4 regions of the Methylomonas sp. 11b genome follow, and region 3 is predicted to be linked to each of the others. Evidence: riboswitches for the same ligand, from Rfam matches in the RefSeq annotation. Region 3 holds a riboswitch; each other region holds the start of a gene.
The links. A riboswitch is a leader RNA that binds a small molecule or an ion and turns the genes downstream of it on or off. The one in region 3 is predicted to bind cyclic di-GMP.
Positions count from the first base shown of each region.

Region 1 (3,609 bases), 3.0 Mb from region 3:
ACATGGCGAAGCGTTTTGCCGAATTAACGCCCAGAGAGCGAGTGCTGGCGCTGGGTGGTGTACTGGTCGTGCTGATGTATGGCGCATACCTGCTGTTTTACCAACCAATTGCTGAACAAAGCCGCTTGCTGACCCTAAAAATCCAGGCGCAACAGCAAATCTATACCTACTTACAACAAGTCGGTAACGAAGCTGCGGCTTTGCGGCAACAGGCTACGGTTGATGCACCGGCATTGGATGGCGCTAATCAATCGCCGCTGGCGGTAGTCGATTTCAGCAGCCAGCAGCTGGAGATAAAACCGGCGATCAAACACCTGTCGCCGGAAGGCGAGGACAAAGTCAGCGTCTGGCTGGAACATCTGGCTTTCGACCAACTGATGTCCTGGTTGGCAATTTTGGAAACCAAACACCGTTTGCAGGTACTGCAAATCGATGTTGAAAAACCGGCCGATGCTGATGGTATCGTCAATGCCAAGGTCTTACTGGGTGTTGTTTAGTCTGCTCAGGTATCGTCGCTCCCGCGCAGGCGGGAGCCCAGTTGCCGCAGCCGATTTGCTGCGCGGTCCCAAGGCGTCCAGTTTCCCGTGAATGCCCAGTCCAGAATTCATTGATAGCTTCAAACTTGCCTTCCATGGCACTGGATGCCCGCTCTTGTGCCCTGTGGGTAACCCCGCGGGCATCACGGACTTCTTGGGTTTAGCTGAAGTAGCTCAATAGTCAGGATGCGCCTTGCCGTCCACAGCTCACGACAATTCATGCCTGGACCACGTCCCACTGCTATTAAGTTAAGAGCGGATGGTTCTATCTCCCCTCATCCCAACCTTCTCCTGGAGGGAGAAGGGGATTCTTCCTTCGCTCAATGGCAGTGAGGCAATGCCCGCAAAAAGAATCTTAAATTTCATAGCTACCGCCCGCGCCCGATCATCCGCTGAATTTTCGTGTTAGCGGTCGGCTTTGTAATACAGATGTATTACATGTCACGTGAATTTAACAATGCTGTAACCGAAAAGCCGCTATTGCTCTGGAATAATCCGCGTCAAGTTGAAGGGTCGAGGATCGGCAGTTCAGCAAGGATTCAGGAGCAACTAGGGAACACGGACGGCACGGACAAGGAGCGGCTAAGGAAGAGGATAGGGAGGAGGCTAAGGGGGAAATGGTAGCGGGGGCAACAAAAGCGGCGCTGTCAGGATGTTAGATAGCGTCGAGTACGATCTAAAGCGTGTAAAAGCCAAACTCGTTGTGAAGCGGGGACGGAAAGTCACAGGTCTTGCAGGTCAAGACGGCTGGGCTGTCACCTTATGTCATTAATCGAAATTTAAACATGAGGTTTTAAAAATGAAATTGTCTAAAAAATTGTTGGCAGTTGCAGTATTGGCGGCGGCCGCTTCAGGCGCCGCGGAAGCGCGTATCCAAGCTATCGGTGATGCAACAGCAGACGGTAGCGAGTTTTTGTTCAACCTGGTTGACTACACAGCGAAAACTTCATTTACACTGGATTTGGGTATCACTGTTGAGCAATTTCTGGCTAACCCTAGCCAATCATTGTCTTTCTCACTGAGCGACAACAACTTTCAATCATTCGCTGCTGCTTACACTGCCGGCAACGACGTTGCTTGGGGAGTTTCTGGTGGTCATGGGATCCTGGCTGACCTGACTGACCTGCCTAAATTTGGTTTCTACACAACGTCAGTAGTTCCTTCTCCTGCCGTCATCGATAGCAATGCAGGCGACATTGGTAATACTATGAGTAAATGGAACGTTATGGTTGGTTCTGTTCAAACTCAAGATGCCAATTCTAACAATCTGAGCACCTTCAGAACTGTTGGCCAACAAGGTTATACAGCTGTTTACGGTAACGATTTCCAAACTGCTTTGCCATTTGCCGCCCAAGGTCAGTTAGGCAATGCTTTGGCGTTCGTTCATGAAAAAGTCAATGCCGACGATTTCGATACTGGAGAATTGGAAACTTTCCCAGGTACATGGAATTTTTCATTTAGCGGTAACGTGGGTTCTTTGACCTATACCGCTGCACCCGCTGCTGTGCCACTGCCTGCCGCAGTTTGGATGTTCGGCGCCGGCTTGATGGGCGTACTGCGCGCCACTCGTCGTAAATCATTGGCGGTTTAATCCCGCAAACGTCTTGAGCCGGCCGGATTCTGCTTTGCTGGTTCCCCCTTCATGAACGGGTCGGCTCAAACTTTAAATTCAATCAATTGAGAGATATACAATGAAAAAGCAATTATTGTCTGCTGCTATCGCAGTGGCTTCTCTGGCAGGTTTCTCGCAAGGTGCATCCGCACATGCGCCAAGCGTCACGCCGGATATCGAAATCTTTATGTCCGGCGCTAGCGCGCAAGACAAAGCCCTGGCGGCATTGTTTGTTAATTTGTGCGACGCCGGTACTTTGGATGTATTTAAAGACAACGGTACAGCGGGTTCCGAAGGTAAAAACCATAGTGCTTATTTCTGCACACTGAACTCTACTAACGTACCCGGCCTGACCGTCAACGGTGCTGCCGCAACCACGGCTAAAGTATTGTTCCACAAACGTTCTGCCGGCGGTTCTGCGCAAGGTGTTAACCCGCTGATCGACGGCGTGGCGATTGCTGCTATGCGTATTGACAACGGTAACTGCACCCAACAAGGCGCGACCAACACTTGGTTTTGCAACGCCAGCGGCGCTAACCTGACCAACGTGCTGTCCGATGCCGGTATTTCCGATGTCGAGCCAAAATTGTTCGTCGGTCCTAACAAACCTTCAAACGCTAGCGAAGTTGATCCAGTTAAAGCAGATGCCGCACTTAACGTGGTGCCAGCAGCGGCCTTGGTATTTGGTGTGCCGGTTTCCGATAACTTGTATGTGGCTTTGCAAAGAGCGCAAAACCTGCTGGCCGGTTTTGGCGGCAGCTGCGCACCTGGCGATTACACCGAAGCCTGTATGCCGAGCTTGAGCAAACAACAAGTGGCTGAATTGATCTCCGGTCAAATCAAAAGATGGTCCGAGTTTAAAGTAAACGGCACTGCCTTAACCAGCTTGACTGCCGGTTTGACTTACACCGATTCCGACGGCACTGTCAGAAACGTTACCCCTAACGATACCAAAGTGCATTTTTGCAAACGTATCGACGGTTCCGGTACCGGCGCGCAACAATACGTCAAATTCCTGAACAACCCTTGCAGTTCTGCCGGTTTGTCACCTGATTGGCCTGGTTCTCCATTGGCGGGCCCCGTGAAACATGAAGTTAGCGGTTCGGGTGATATGGAATTGTGCTTGGAAGACTTTGCCGATGGTGAAACTGCTTCTAAACAAATCACCACTACCAACCCTGACGTGTTCAACACTGCGGTTAACACTGCCGGTAACAGAGGCTGGGCCATCGGTCACCAAAGTTTGGAAAACAACGCCACGCATGCCAAGCATTACCGCTTTATCAAAGTGGACGGTGTAGCACCAACTCTGGAACAAGCTTTCAGAGGCAAATACATGGATTGGGTTGAGCAAACCTTCCAATGGCGTAAAGCTATCAGCGCCGATAAATCCACTGTTATCGCTAAAATCGCTGCCGACGCGGCCGCACCAACCATTTTGGCTACCGAGTTGAACATTAG
Region 1 covers NZ_KI911557.1:1,216,103-1,219,711, reverse strand. The annotation lists gene gspL (type II secretion system protein GspL) at 1-1, shown strand, start outside; gene gspM (type II secretion system protein GspM) at 3-497, shown strand; cyclic di-GMP riboswitch class I at 1,218-1,296, shown strand; gene METH11B_RS0105625 (hypothetical protein) at 1,336-2,127, shown strand; gene METH11B_RS0105620 (hypothetical protein) at 2,228-3,609, shown strand, end outside.
Region 1: it holds a riboswitch for cyclic di-GMP, as region 3 does, so the genes downstream of both, METH11B_RS0105625 (hypothetical protein) here and METH11B_RS29835 (hypothetical protein) in region 3, are expected to answer to the same signal.

Region 2 (3,609 bases), 750 kb from region 3:
GGCTCGGGAATCTCGCTTTGGCGCGCAACCTAGAAACGATGTGGACCTGGATTACTTGGACGTACCGGCCTTCTTGAGACGCCAAGCAGACTAAGGGTCGCTTGCGGCACGTCTATGAGGCAGCTGAGCCAAGTTCGGGGGGAGCTATCGCATAATCTGTGATAGACTCCCCGACTTTGTTTTACCTATTTGTCGGCATTTCATGATTAAACAGCGTACTTTAAAAAACACCATCAGAGCCACCGGCGTCGGTTTGCATACCGGCGATAAGGTCTATCTGACCCTGCACCCCTCCGAGCCCGATACCGGCATCCGTTTTCGCCGCGTGGATTTGGAAACGCCGGTGATGATAGCCGCGCGCCCAGAAAATGTTGGCGAAACCAAGCTGTCCACGACTTTGGTCCGCGACGGCGTTAAGGTGTCCACCGTCGAACATTTGCTGTCGGCTTTGGCCGGCTTGGGCATAGACAACGCGATTGTCGATGTCAGCGCCGCCGAAGTACCGATTATGGATGGCAGCGCCGGACCATTTGTGTTTCTGTTGCAATCGGCTGGCGTGGTCGAGCAGGATGTCCCCAAGCAATACATCCGCATCAAACGGGCAATCCGCGTGGAAGACGGCGATAAATGGGCCGCGTTCGAACCGTTCGATGGCTTTAAAGTCACCTTTACCATCGATTTCGAACATCCGGCGTTTTCCGAACATCTAAAAACCGCTGTGATGGACTTTTCTTCGACTACGTTTGTGAAGGAAGTCAGCCGGGCCCGCACTTTCGGTTTTATGAAGGACATCGAGTTTTTGCGTGAAAACAATCTGGCGCTGGGCGGCAGCCTGGATAACGCCATCGTGGTGGACGACGACAAAGTATTGAACGAAGACGGTCTGCGTTATGCCGACGAATTTGTGAAACACAAAATCCTCGATGCCATCGGCGACTTATATTTGCTGGGCTACAGCCTGATCGGCGAATATCAAGGCTTCAAATCCGGCCACGCGCTGAACAACAAGTTGTTGCTAAGTCTAATGAACGACAAAGACGCCTGGGAAATGGTGACTTTCGAAAATGCCGAAGAAGCACCCATATCCTTCATGCATTCCGCGCAAACTTCGGCTAGAGCTACCGGCTAAGACCAACCCCGCCAAATACCCGGAATAAACGGCGGAGGCCCAAGCCTCCCCGTCCCTTCCAGCCAATTTTTAAAGAATTTTCCAGCTAATATTGCCCTAAATGAGTAGCCATGGCCCTTTCAGAAATGGCCGACTCTCTAGGCTGGCTCTAATTCATCTGCTCATCCCGATGGCAAAGTCTATCCCTGCAAAAAGTAAGGGATATAACTCAAAATACGTGAAATAACTCATCCCCTAGTATTAAAGCCAGCTGGAGCCCCGGAAAACAGCCACGCTTATTGCAGCCCCACCATCTCAAAGCAAACCATTTATCCCCTTGTTTTATATATAAATATTCATACAAAAAAGCTGACCACCCACACTTAGCGTTATTCTGGCGCATATTTTGCTTAGCTATTAATGCTGCACCCTCTGGGCGCAGCCAACAAGTCGCCACACTCGTCGCAAGGCGGGGCCGGAAAGCTGCGGATCTGATTCAGATAGTCGAGCTACCTCTTTTGAGCAGGCAAGAGAAGGGATTAGCGGGTCGATATGGAAACGACGACAACTATCCCCTAGCAGTCGCTCACTGGTCAGGAATAGTTTGTTATATCACCTGATTGGTCTGAACCCATTGTTTAACACACTGTGCAAACTAGCCCGGTATTTCAAACTCTTTGGACTGCTTCTCTCGCAAACATAGCGCGGCATGATCAATCCGGGAATATTGAAATACTTAGTGGTTTTAAGACCGTTCAAATTGCGCGGGAAGCCGTTGGTCAAACGGCCAGCCCTAGGCCCTTACCGTACGAACAGGATCGAACAGTAAGAGCCTGGCATCGCGGCAGCGGGCACATGTGCGTTAGACAACAACTCGTAAAGGGAAATACGAAACCTTGAATGTCGCCGGTAGAGACTACCGGTAAAAATCTACGTCTTACTCTATTTAAAGGAATTGAATTATGTCTGTTAACACTAGAAATGCCCAAACCTTAAAAAAGGTGGCTGCAACACTTGCCATTTCACTTTTAGGCCTAAGCAGCGCACAGGCCGAGGTCGTAAACGGAACCATCTATAAGACCGTCGACCCGGTTCACGGCGCCGGTACCACAATCGATTTCTATTCGTTTTCGTTGTCATCGGCTGCCAATGTTGTCATCGATGTGCTGGCGAATGAAGGCTACGCAGCGGGCTGGGGCGCACATCCCGGCGCCTATGTCGATATCAACGGCGACGGCGAACTAACCCTGGCGGATAGCCAATTCCGCATTTTTCAGGATACGGTCTCACTCACTACGGAAATAGTCAGCGGCGACGACAGTCCAGCCTACACCATACCTGGCAATACCGGCGGATGGGCCGACGGCAGCTTGTTGAGCCGAGACTCCTATCTGGCGACTGCTTTGGACGTAGGCAATTACATTATTGCTTTTGGAGATTACTCTCTCACCATTGAAGAAGCCGTGCTGGGTTTCAATAAGGGCGACACGATTACCGGTGCAACTGGCCTCAACCCTGTAACTGGCACCACAGGTCAGGATCATTTTGACTATCAAATAACCCTTACCGCTAACGACTACGTCACTGGAGCCAACCTGCCTTTAACCATAACTGCACAGGGCGTTAGCGCAGTACCGGTGCCAGGGGCCGTTTGGTTGTTTGGTTCTGCGTTAGCGGGATTAGGCGTATTCGGCAAACGCCGCACCGCATAAACCACAGGGAGTAAGAGCGAGTAGGTAAACCGACATCAGCTATCGACTTACCCCTCGCAATGCATATTAAAACTTTGGAATCGTCCACTTTTGGCTGCCAGGCCCGAAACACCTCAGACGAATCCAGATTAAACAGCAACTTAAATCTACCACAATCGTAAACCGCGATGTGGTGGATATTGGAGACACTCAAAAATGAACATCGATTTACAAAACATTTTCAAAATCACCCTATCTTCCGCTGCCTTATCCTTTGCCTTCGCTCAACCCGCCGCGGCGGCTTGGACAGGTGCCGATAACACCCTTGAGTTGGGCACTAGCATCTCAAACCCCAGTTTCAATTCCAGCAATCTGGGCTTCGCGGGCAATCCGGCTCTGTCCAACGATGGCTGGGGCATGCAAGGCGCATTTACCAACTTCTATCTAAGCTCATCAGCCCAATCCGTGACCGTAGACGCGCGCTCATCCGCTGCAAACTTTCCGGCGTTTTCAATCTTCAGAACCAATGTGGCTTATTCGGGCGAAACGGTCGGCGTCGATACACCGGCAGAGCTAACCGGCCAAATCCATAAATTCAACTCGGTCGGCCAAGCCGGAGATCCAGGCATCATCTGGGCAACAGGCGCTGACGGCATTGTCGAAACGCTGGGCTACGTCAGTTCCTCCAGCAAAAACTACGTTAACTCGTTCGGCGACGTCATCGACTCCGGTGCACACGATGTCAGTATCGACGACCTCTATGAAACCGGCGTATCCGGCTCGACAGGTGTCACCGGTAACCCTGCGTTT
Region 2 covers NZ_KI911557.1:3,437,121-3,440,729, reverse strand. The annotation lists gene ftsZ (cell division protein FtsZ) at 1-94, shown strand, start outside; gene lpxC (UDP-3-O-acyl-N-acetylglucosamine deacetylase) at 203-1,129, shown strand; cyclic di-GMP riboswitch class I at 1,551-1,625, shown strand; gene METH11B_RS0116520 (VPLPA-CTERM sorting domain-containing protein) at 2,071-2,820, shown strand; gene METH11B_RS29515 (hypothetical protein) at 3,016-3,609, shown strand, end outside.
Region 2: it holds a riboswitch for cyclic di-GMP, as region 3 does, so the genes downstream of both, METH11B_RS0116520 (VPLPA-CTERM sorting domain-containing protein) here and METH11B_RS29835 (hypothetical protein) in region 3, are expected to answer to the same signal.

Region 3 (3,609 bases):
GATGCTCCGACAACTCTTCCGCCATTTCATGCGTCAAAATGGCAATCGTCCCCAACGGTGTGCCCATATCGTGCGCGGCACTAGCCGCCAAGGTGCCCAGGGATACAACTCGTTCGTCGCGTAGCGCACTCTCGCGGGCATCCGCTAAATTTCGCTCACGTTCTTTCAAGGTTTTGGACAGTTCGACTACGAAAAAAGCCACCAAGCCGGCGCTAAACACAAAACCAAACCACATACCAAATACATGCAGATTGAAATACCGCCTGTCGTTCATCAAATGCATTTGCAGACTCATTTCCGGCGTCATCTCCGCCATTGCCGGATGCGCCATATGCGGCTCCACGGCCGGCAAGGGTACGTTGTAGGCAATCAGCACGGTATAGACGCAGGACGTAATGATTACCATATTCCAGGCATAAGCCTGCGGTAGCATGATAGCGGTAACAATTAAAGGTAAAAGAAACACCCAAATAATCGGGTTTGACGCGCCGCCAGTGAGATAAAGCAAATAGGCCAGCGCCAACACATCCATGCATATTTGCGAAAAAATCTCGTGCTCGGTTACTTCTTCCGGCGTTCTCAGTCGCAGCCAGGTGTATAGATTGAGTATGGAAATCGCAAAAATCGCCAGCCACAACTGATTTTGCGGCAAATTGATACCCAAACCGTTCACCGCGATAAATACCGCTACCGTGACGGCAAACAGCATCAAATTTCTAAGAATGTATAACCAACGCAGGTTTTCGCGAATGGAGATTTCGGCTTTGGGCAGAATGTGTGAAAGCATAGAAACAACACTAAATTGAAGAAAGCACCGCAGCGATATACTACCGCCGCTCGCTTAATAAGGTGGAAAGCCAACCAAACTTGGATGGTGGCCACCTGAGTATTCACAATCGATTTTTGGTAGCAAAACCTTAACCCCGTTTGCTCGCCCGATATAAACCCCTACGCGCCTTGGCAAATACGGAATTAAGCTAGCCGCTTAAAAGATCGAAAGAAAATCTACGCGCTAATCTTTCCGGAGCAAACAACAAGGTCTGACGAATCATGCCCCAAAAAATAATGCGGCATATCACGCACCGGCCAAACGCCAGCCGCCGTTTTTATCCACCCACCTCATGCTCAGCCAATACCAGAAGGTCATGGGCAGCATCATCGCAAACCATTCCCAATCGTCGATTAAAAATAATTTGGCAACCCAGCCGTTGCCATCGAAATAGAGTGGCCAAGGCACACAGTACAGAGTAAAAACAATACTACTCCAGATCAACAGTAACGCACCTTTGCGGGTTTCTATACTGGACAGGGCCAAGAACACCCACAACGGGGTTTTATCGGTTTTTTGCATACATCTCTCCACTGAAAAATCTCGTGCCAACCCAATTAGCGGCGCAACAACCTAACAATAAACGACTAGAAAATAAAGAAATTCCTGATCAAATCCACCAAAACAAGCTTCAGCGCCAACCCCGGAATATTCCCCAATAATTGAACTGTGTTATATGAAGCAAGCGTCTGAGCTATTTCGCTGAGTTTCGCTCGCCGCTCACTCACGCCATCCCAGGCAAAATAAGCAGTAATGCAATGAAATTTATATATTTTATTAAGTTGGCCCACTATTCGCTTCAACTAGTGTACTTGCTTCGTGGTTTGCTTTCCGAAAAGCGGTTAGTAGGTCTCTATCCCTGCCATGTCTGCCGCTGGCGTAATTAGCAAATCTCTGAAAGCAAGAATTGCCACACCCGTCGTGAGGCGGGGCCGGAAAATCACGGTTCTTATAAAACGATTTAAAGAAGGCCGGATTGCCCCCATGCGCGCCATGGGCGAGGGCAAAATTTGGCTCGATGCAATTGGTCAAGTTTTGTCAGTTTCGCTGTTACCTTTAATTCCAATAACAAAGAGGACGATCATGATCTTTCATAAAACGGCTATAGCAGCTATTTTGACAGCTGGCCTAGCGGGCGTTTCAGGCCAAGCGTTTGCACATTCTTACTACAATCTGACCGGCGCGGGTACAGTAGCCTCGGGTAACTCAGCAATCGGCTTCGGCATCGCCAACAGCATCAACGGCACCGACGGTGTTTCCGCCAACTCTAACGGCACCAATAGAATCGCGAACGGTACCAACGTTTATACAGTGGGCGATTTAAGCGCGAATACCTTGATCCCTGGCACAGGTACAGCGGCTGAGACAGCCACAGAAGTAGCAGGTAACCTACCTTATATGTGGTACTCCGGTCAGCACACAACCGCTACCGGTTTCACCAAGCGCGAATTGCATACCGGCTCAAGCGCTACAGACAACACTGGCGCCTTGACAGCAAACCTTATTAGCTCAAACCCTAGCTTCGGCACCAACACTATCGGTAGCTTGTGGAAAGCTTACTCGGACAAAAACGGCGGCACCAACGCCGCTACCTGGGGCACCATCATGGCTGATCTGCCCGCTGATGGCGATCATCCTTACTTGGCGGTAGCAGGCAATTCGGCATCAACCGGCCTGGGACTGGATTACGGTTTGATTCATATTAGCTGCGGCGCAAACACAGCAAGCGCTAACTGCGCCAGCGCCGGCAATATCAAAACCACCATTACCGTGAAAAACGACGCCGATTACAGCCAATTTAACGGTTTATTGGATGTTGCCCTGTATCGCAATGTAGACAGCAGCTCCACATCTGACCGTAACGCGGCTGCCACAATCGGCGAAACCGGCCTGCAAGGCTCAAGCTTGGGCGAAGCTATCTGGACGGCCAGCATGAGCAGTACTTCCGACACCTTGTTCTACTCGTTTGTGTTCGACCAAGCCGAATGGAATGCAACCGGCACACCCGGGCTGCACACCAATGGCTTTTATACCTTGGTGGTCGGCGCACACGGTGGCGGCGCACTCGATGGCGTAACCTACGACGTATTGGTAACTACTTCGGCCGTGCCTGTTCCAGGCGCAGTCTGGCTGTTCGGCAGCGCCATGGCCGGCTTGATCGGTTTCGGTCGCCGCAAACAACAACTAGCGGCTTAATTGCCAAGCGGGATTGCCACCAGACAACGGCAATCCCCTCACCAAGCATTGTTTAACGATAGGCTTACTCTCATTTATTTCATTCGATAGAGATCCAAAATGACTGCAAACTCACCCTTTAAAAAACTAGTATTAGCAGGCGCCATGGGCGCACTGATGTCAGTCAGCGGCTTGGCTAGCGCTCACGTGACCTACAATTTGGCTGCCGGCGATACCTTCCCGCCGGACGGTTCCGCCACGGGCCCATGGTCTGATGGCGATCCAGGCTATATTGGCAATTTGCCCGCCACCTGGGTCGCGATGATCCACAACGACGGCGGCGTAGCGAACTCGCAAACCGCCAGCGGCCACGGCATAGGCATGGGCGCCAAAGCTTATAAAGACGGCGCGACAAACTGGGGGCATACCGCCGATTACGGTTTGTTTGAACTACATGCCGACGCGGAAGTGACTATCACCGTATCGTCGGACGGCTCCAATCTGCGTCCGGCTTTTGGTTTGTGGAGCGGCTGGGATACCGCGGGCAGCAGCAGTCGCCATCAAAGCTACCTGAACAACGGCGCACTGAACCCCATGGCTGCCAG
Region 3 covers NZ_KI911557.1:4,183,902-4,187,510, reverse strand. The annotation lists gene METH11B_RS0120140 (ATP-binding protein) at 1-787, opposite strand, end outside; gene METH11B_RS0120135 (hypothetical protein) at 1,076-1,351, opposite strand; cyclic di-GMP riboswitch class I at 1,729-1,813, shown strand; gene METH11B_RS29835 (hypothetical protein) at 1,913-3,025, shown strand; gene METH11B_RS0120120 (hypothetical protein) at 3,125-3,609, shown strand, end outside.

Region 4 (3,609 bases), 280 kb from region 3:
AATATTTTGTTGCGCATGACGGGTGAATATACCAACGCCAGACACAACATCGACATGATCGAAACTCAGCGTTTCAACATCAATCCGGCTCTGACGCTGACCGATAACGATAAAACCCGTTTGACGTTCCAAGCCAAAGTGTCGCGCTGGCAGCAACCGGAGTATCAGGGCTTACCCGCCACCGGCAGCATTGCCGGCGATTTTGCTACCCGGCCCGACCTGTTCTTGGGGCCGGCCAATCTGCCCGATAGCCATTCGAATGCCGATGCGGTGTGGGCCTCGTTGGAAAGGAGCATCAATCGGAGCTGGCGCTTAAACCTGAAGGCGCGCTATGCGCACTCGGAATTCGACGAGAAAATTCAGACCCTGTTCGGCAGCGATGGCCTCGTCGCGGACCGGCCCTTGCTACCGGCATCGAGTTGGGCATTGGTCAATGCCGAATTGTTTCAACAACAGCAAGAGCGCAGCGTGCTGGGCAATTTGCAGGGTAATTTCAAGCTGGGTCCCAGCGAAAACAATCTGTTGCTGGGCGCGGATTACAGTCGCTTGCGCGATGCAGGCTTTATCGAGGGCGATTTTGGCCCCTTGGGTTTGGGTGTCGGTACGGTCGATCTGCGGGCGCCGATATTTGATACCCCTTATGCTGTGCCGGGGCCGGGCCTGGAAAATCAGTTCATCGAAAACATCACTTACGGCGCTTACCTCCAGTGGCAAAGCACGCTGTACCGGCGTTTGCATTGGCTGTCCGGTGTCAGGCTGGGCAAGGTTGGCATCGATTTTAATAATGCGCAAACCGGGGTACACGCTAAAACCGATACGCTGAAATGGCTGCCGCGACTCGGTGGCGTGATTGATCTGAACGACGAGGTTTCCTGGTTTGTTTCCTACAGCGAAGGCATGCGCGGTCAACCCTTTGTGAATTTTGTCGATACGCCGGCACCGGAATTATCCAACCATCTGGAAACCGGCCTGAAATTCAATTTTGCGAACCAATTCAGCGGCCAATTGGCGCTGTATCAAATCGAGCGCAGCCAGGTCGCGGTTACCGACAGCAGCGATTTTCAGCGGCGTTCGGTCGCCGCCGGCCAGCAACGCTCGCGTGGTGTTGAAATGGATTTGCTCTGGCAACCGGTCGAGGGCTTCAGCGTGCTGGCGAACTATGCGCATACCGACGCCCGGTTCATGGACGACGAAGCCGGGGTGGCTGCCGGCACTCGCTTAGCCCAAGTCCCGGAGGATGCCGGGCGGCTCTGGGCGCATTACCGTTTTCAGCAGGATGCGCTGCAAGGCTTTAGCTTGGGTTTCGGCGTTTATGCCCGTGCCGGGGCGTATTTGTCCGACGACAACCGCTTCAAAACCGCCGGCTACCAAAGCTTCGACGCGGCGTTAGCTTACGAAACCGGGCGTTTCAAATGGGCGGCCACCGTCAAGAATCTCAGCGATGAGGATTATTTTCAGCCCTACGGCTATTTCGAGGGCCGGGTGGCGCCGGGACCCGGCCGAGCCGGATTTGTCAGTGTTTCGATCAAGTACTGACCTGATAGCAAGATGCTTCAGCTAAACCAAAAAAGTCCGTCATGCTCGCCGGGATACCCACAGGGCACAAGAGCGGGCATCCAGTGCCATGGATGGCGAGCTTCGAGCTATCCATGCAGTCTGGATTTCGGCAATCCCTGCCGAAATGACGACTTACGCGACGTGCCTTTGAATTAGCTGAAGCAGCTTACTAATCAGGAGTACTGATGTCGTCGTTATCTATTTGCCACAGGAGTTTTTCAGGAGCACCTCACTCAGGGACTTAGAGTGATGTCGTAAGGACCGCGACAAACATGCCACATCCGCCGCGAGACGGAGCCGGAAAGCCACGGGTCTTGGAGATTAAGACAGCCGGGTTACCTGCAAGTTAACTGCCCTAAATTCGGGTTGGCGATTTGCAGATTAACTTTAACCGTAATTTATTAAGGAATAAAAAATGACAATCTTGCACTACAACCGCAATCAACTGGCAAGCGCCGGCCTGTTAGCCTTCAGCGCATTGACCGCCGTTTTAGCGCCTGCAACAGCGAGCGCTGCACAAGTTAGCGGCGATGCCACCATCACCATCAACAATGCCGCTTTTGCGGCGGCATCTGTCAATGTCGGCAGCGGGTATCCGAATGGCTGGATTGTCACGAAACATTGGGGCGCCAGCGATAATTTACTCGGCATTACCGGCGCAACCAACGGCGGAACGGCGCTATCGGCAACCGCTAGCACAGCGATGTCGTTTGCGGTTAACAGCAACACCACGACCAACAGCTATCCGGCTGCCGGCCCCTATGGCCGTACCGAACAAGCCACAACGATGGACGCCGGCAACACCTCGATCGGTCAAATCGGTCTGAGCGGCGCCTGGTTGTTGACCAGCCAAGGCGGCAGCGGCATTTTGACGCCCTACGACTTTAGCCTGGTAAAAACCGGGAGCACCTGGAATATAAAAACCTTCGATACCGGTTTCGGCTACCAAAATTTCTTGAAGCTGACCAACGTCGCCGAGTCGCTGAACAGCAATGGCGAATTACTACTGAGCGGCGATTTGCAATGGACCGGTTTGTGGGCCGGTTTGGTTGGCGCCAATACCAATGCCGTGGTCGGTACTTTTAGTCTGGCGCCGTCCGCTGTGCCGGTGCCTGCGGCCGTGTGGATGTTCGGCAGCGGTCTGCTGGGCTTGCTGGGTGCAAGTCGCAGAAAAGCCTTGGTCGCGGCTTAACTCGCAAAGTGGGCTTGGGGCGGTCGCCAAGATTCGCTCCGGGCCTTAGCTTATTGAAATAAATCCTTCTTCTTGCCCGCATGCCGTGCACTGCGGCTGTTTGCGTATTCAGGCAGGGAGAGGGCTTATTCTGACCATCGGCTGTAGGGCTTTTATGAAGATCAACAAAAACCACGGCTATCCCGTTTTGGCCGTGCTGGTTATTGGCATGGGGATGGTATCTCCAAGCGCCGATGCCGCGATATTGAATGCGCCATCCGGTGGTACCTTTACGATGAACCTGGACCGCAATGCGCTGGCGCCTTACGCCGGGGGTTATTACTTGTCGACGTTTTGGAGTACTGCAACGTCCAATGCCGATAATCCGGTCAATACCGGCGACCATTTGCTTAGCCAACTCAACAACACCGAGATTTCCGGACTTAATCAGGTGTTCGAGTTGACGGCTATCGGTAACGATCCTAGTCCGCAAGCCAGTCAGCGTCATGTCAAAGCGACGTCAGCCGAGTTTGCCATCGATACCGGCACACTGGCCGGGGTGGCCGGGGCGCAAGTCGGTATGAGCGGCGTGCAGGGGTTTTATGCGCCGAACTGGCCGCCCGGCGGGGCCGGCTTGGTCAACGGCGATTTTTCGCTGCTATACGATGCCGGCCGGCAAACTTTGGGCCGCACCGGCTGGTACCTAGCCAATAACATTTATTTCACGATGGCGGTGTACGACTTAAACAACCTAAGCCTGAGCTTTACCAACGCCGAAAACTGGCAGTTTAGCGGCGATTTACTGATGTCGCCGGAAAACGCCGGCATGTTGCAAGGCGTGCAACTGGTCGATGTCGGCAGTTTCTGTTTGGGCACGGGTG
Region 4 covers NZ_KI911557.1:3,908,340-3,911,948, forward strand. The annotation lists gene METH11B_RS0118795 (TonB-dependent siderophore receptor) at 1-1,536, shown strand, start outside; cyclic di-GMP riboswitch class I at 1,822-1,900, shown strand; gene METH11B_RS0118800 (hypothetical protein) at 1,973-2,749, shown strand; gene METH11B_RS0118805 (hypothetical protein) at 2,904-3,609, shown strand, end outside.
Region 4: it holds a riboswitch for cyclic di-GMP, as region 3 does, so the genes downstream of both, METH11B_RS0118800 (hypothetical protein) here and METH11B_RS29835 (hypothetical protein) in region 3, are expected to answer to the same signal.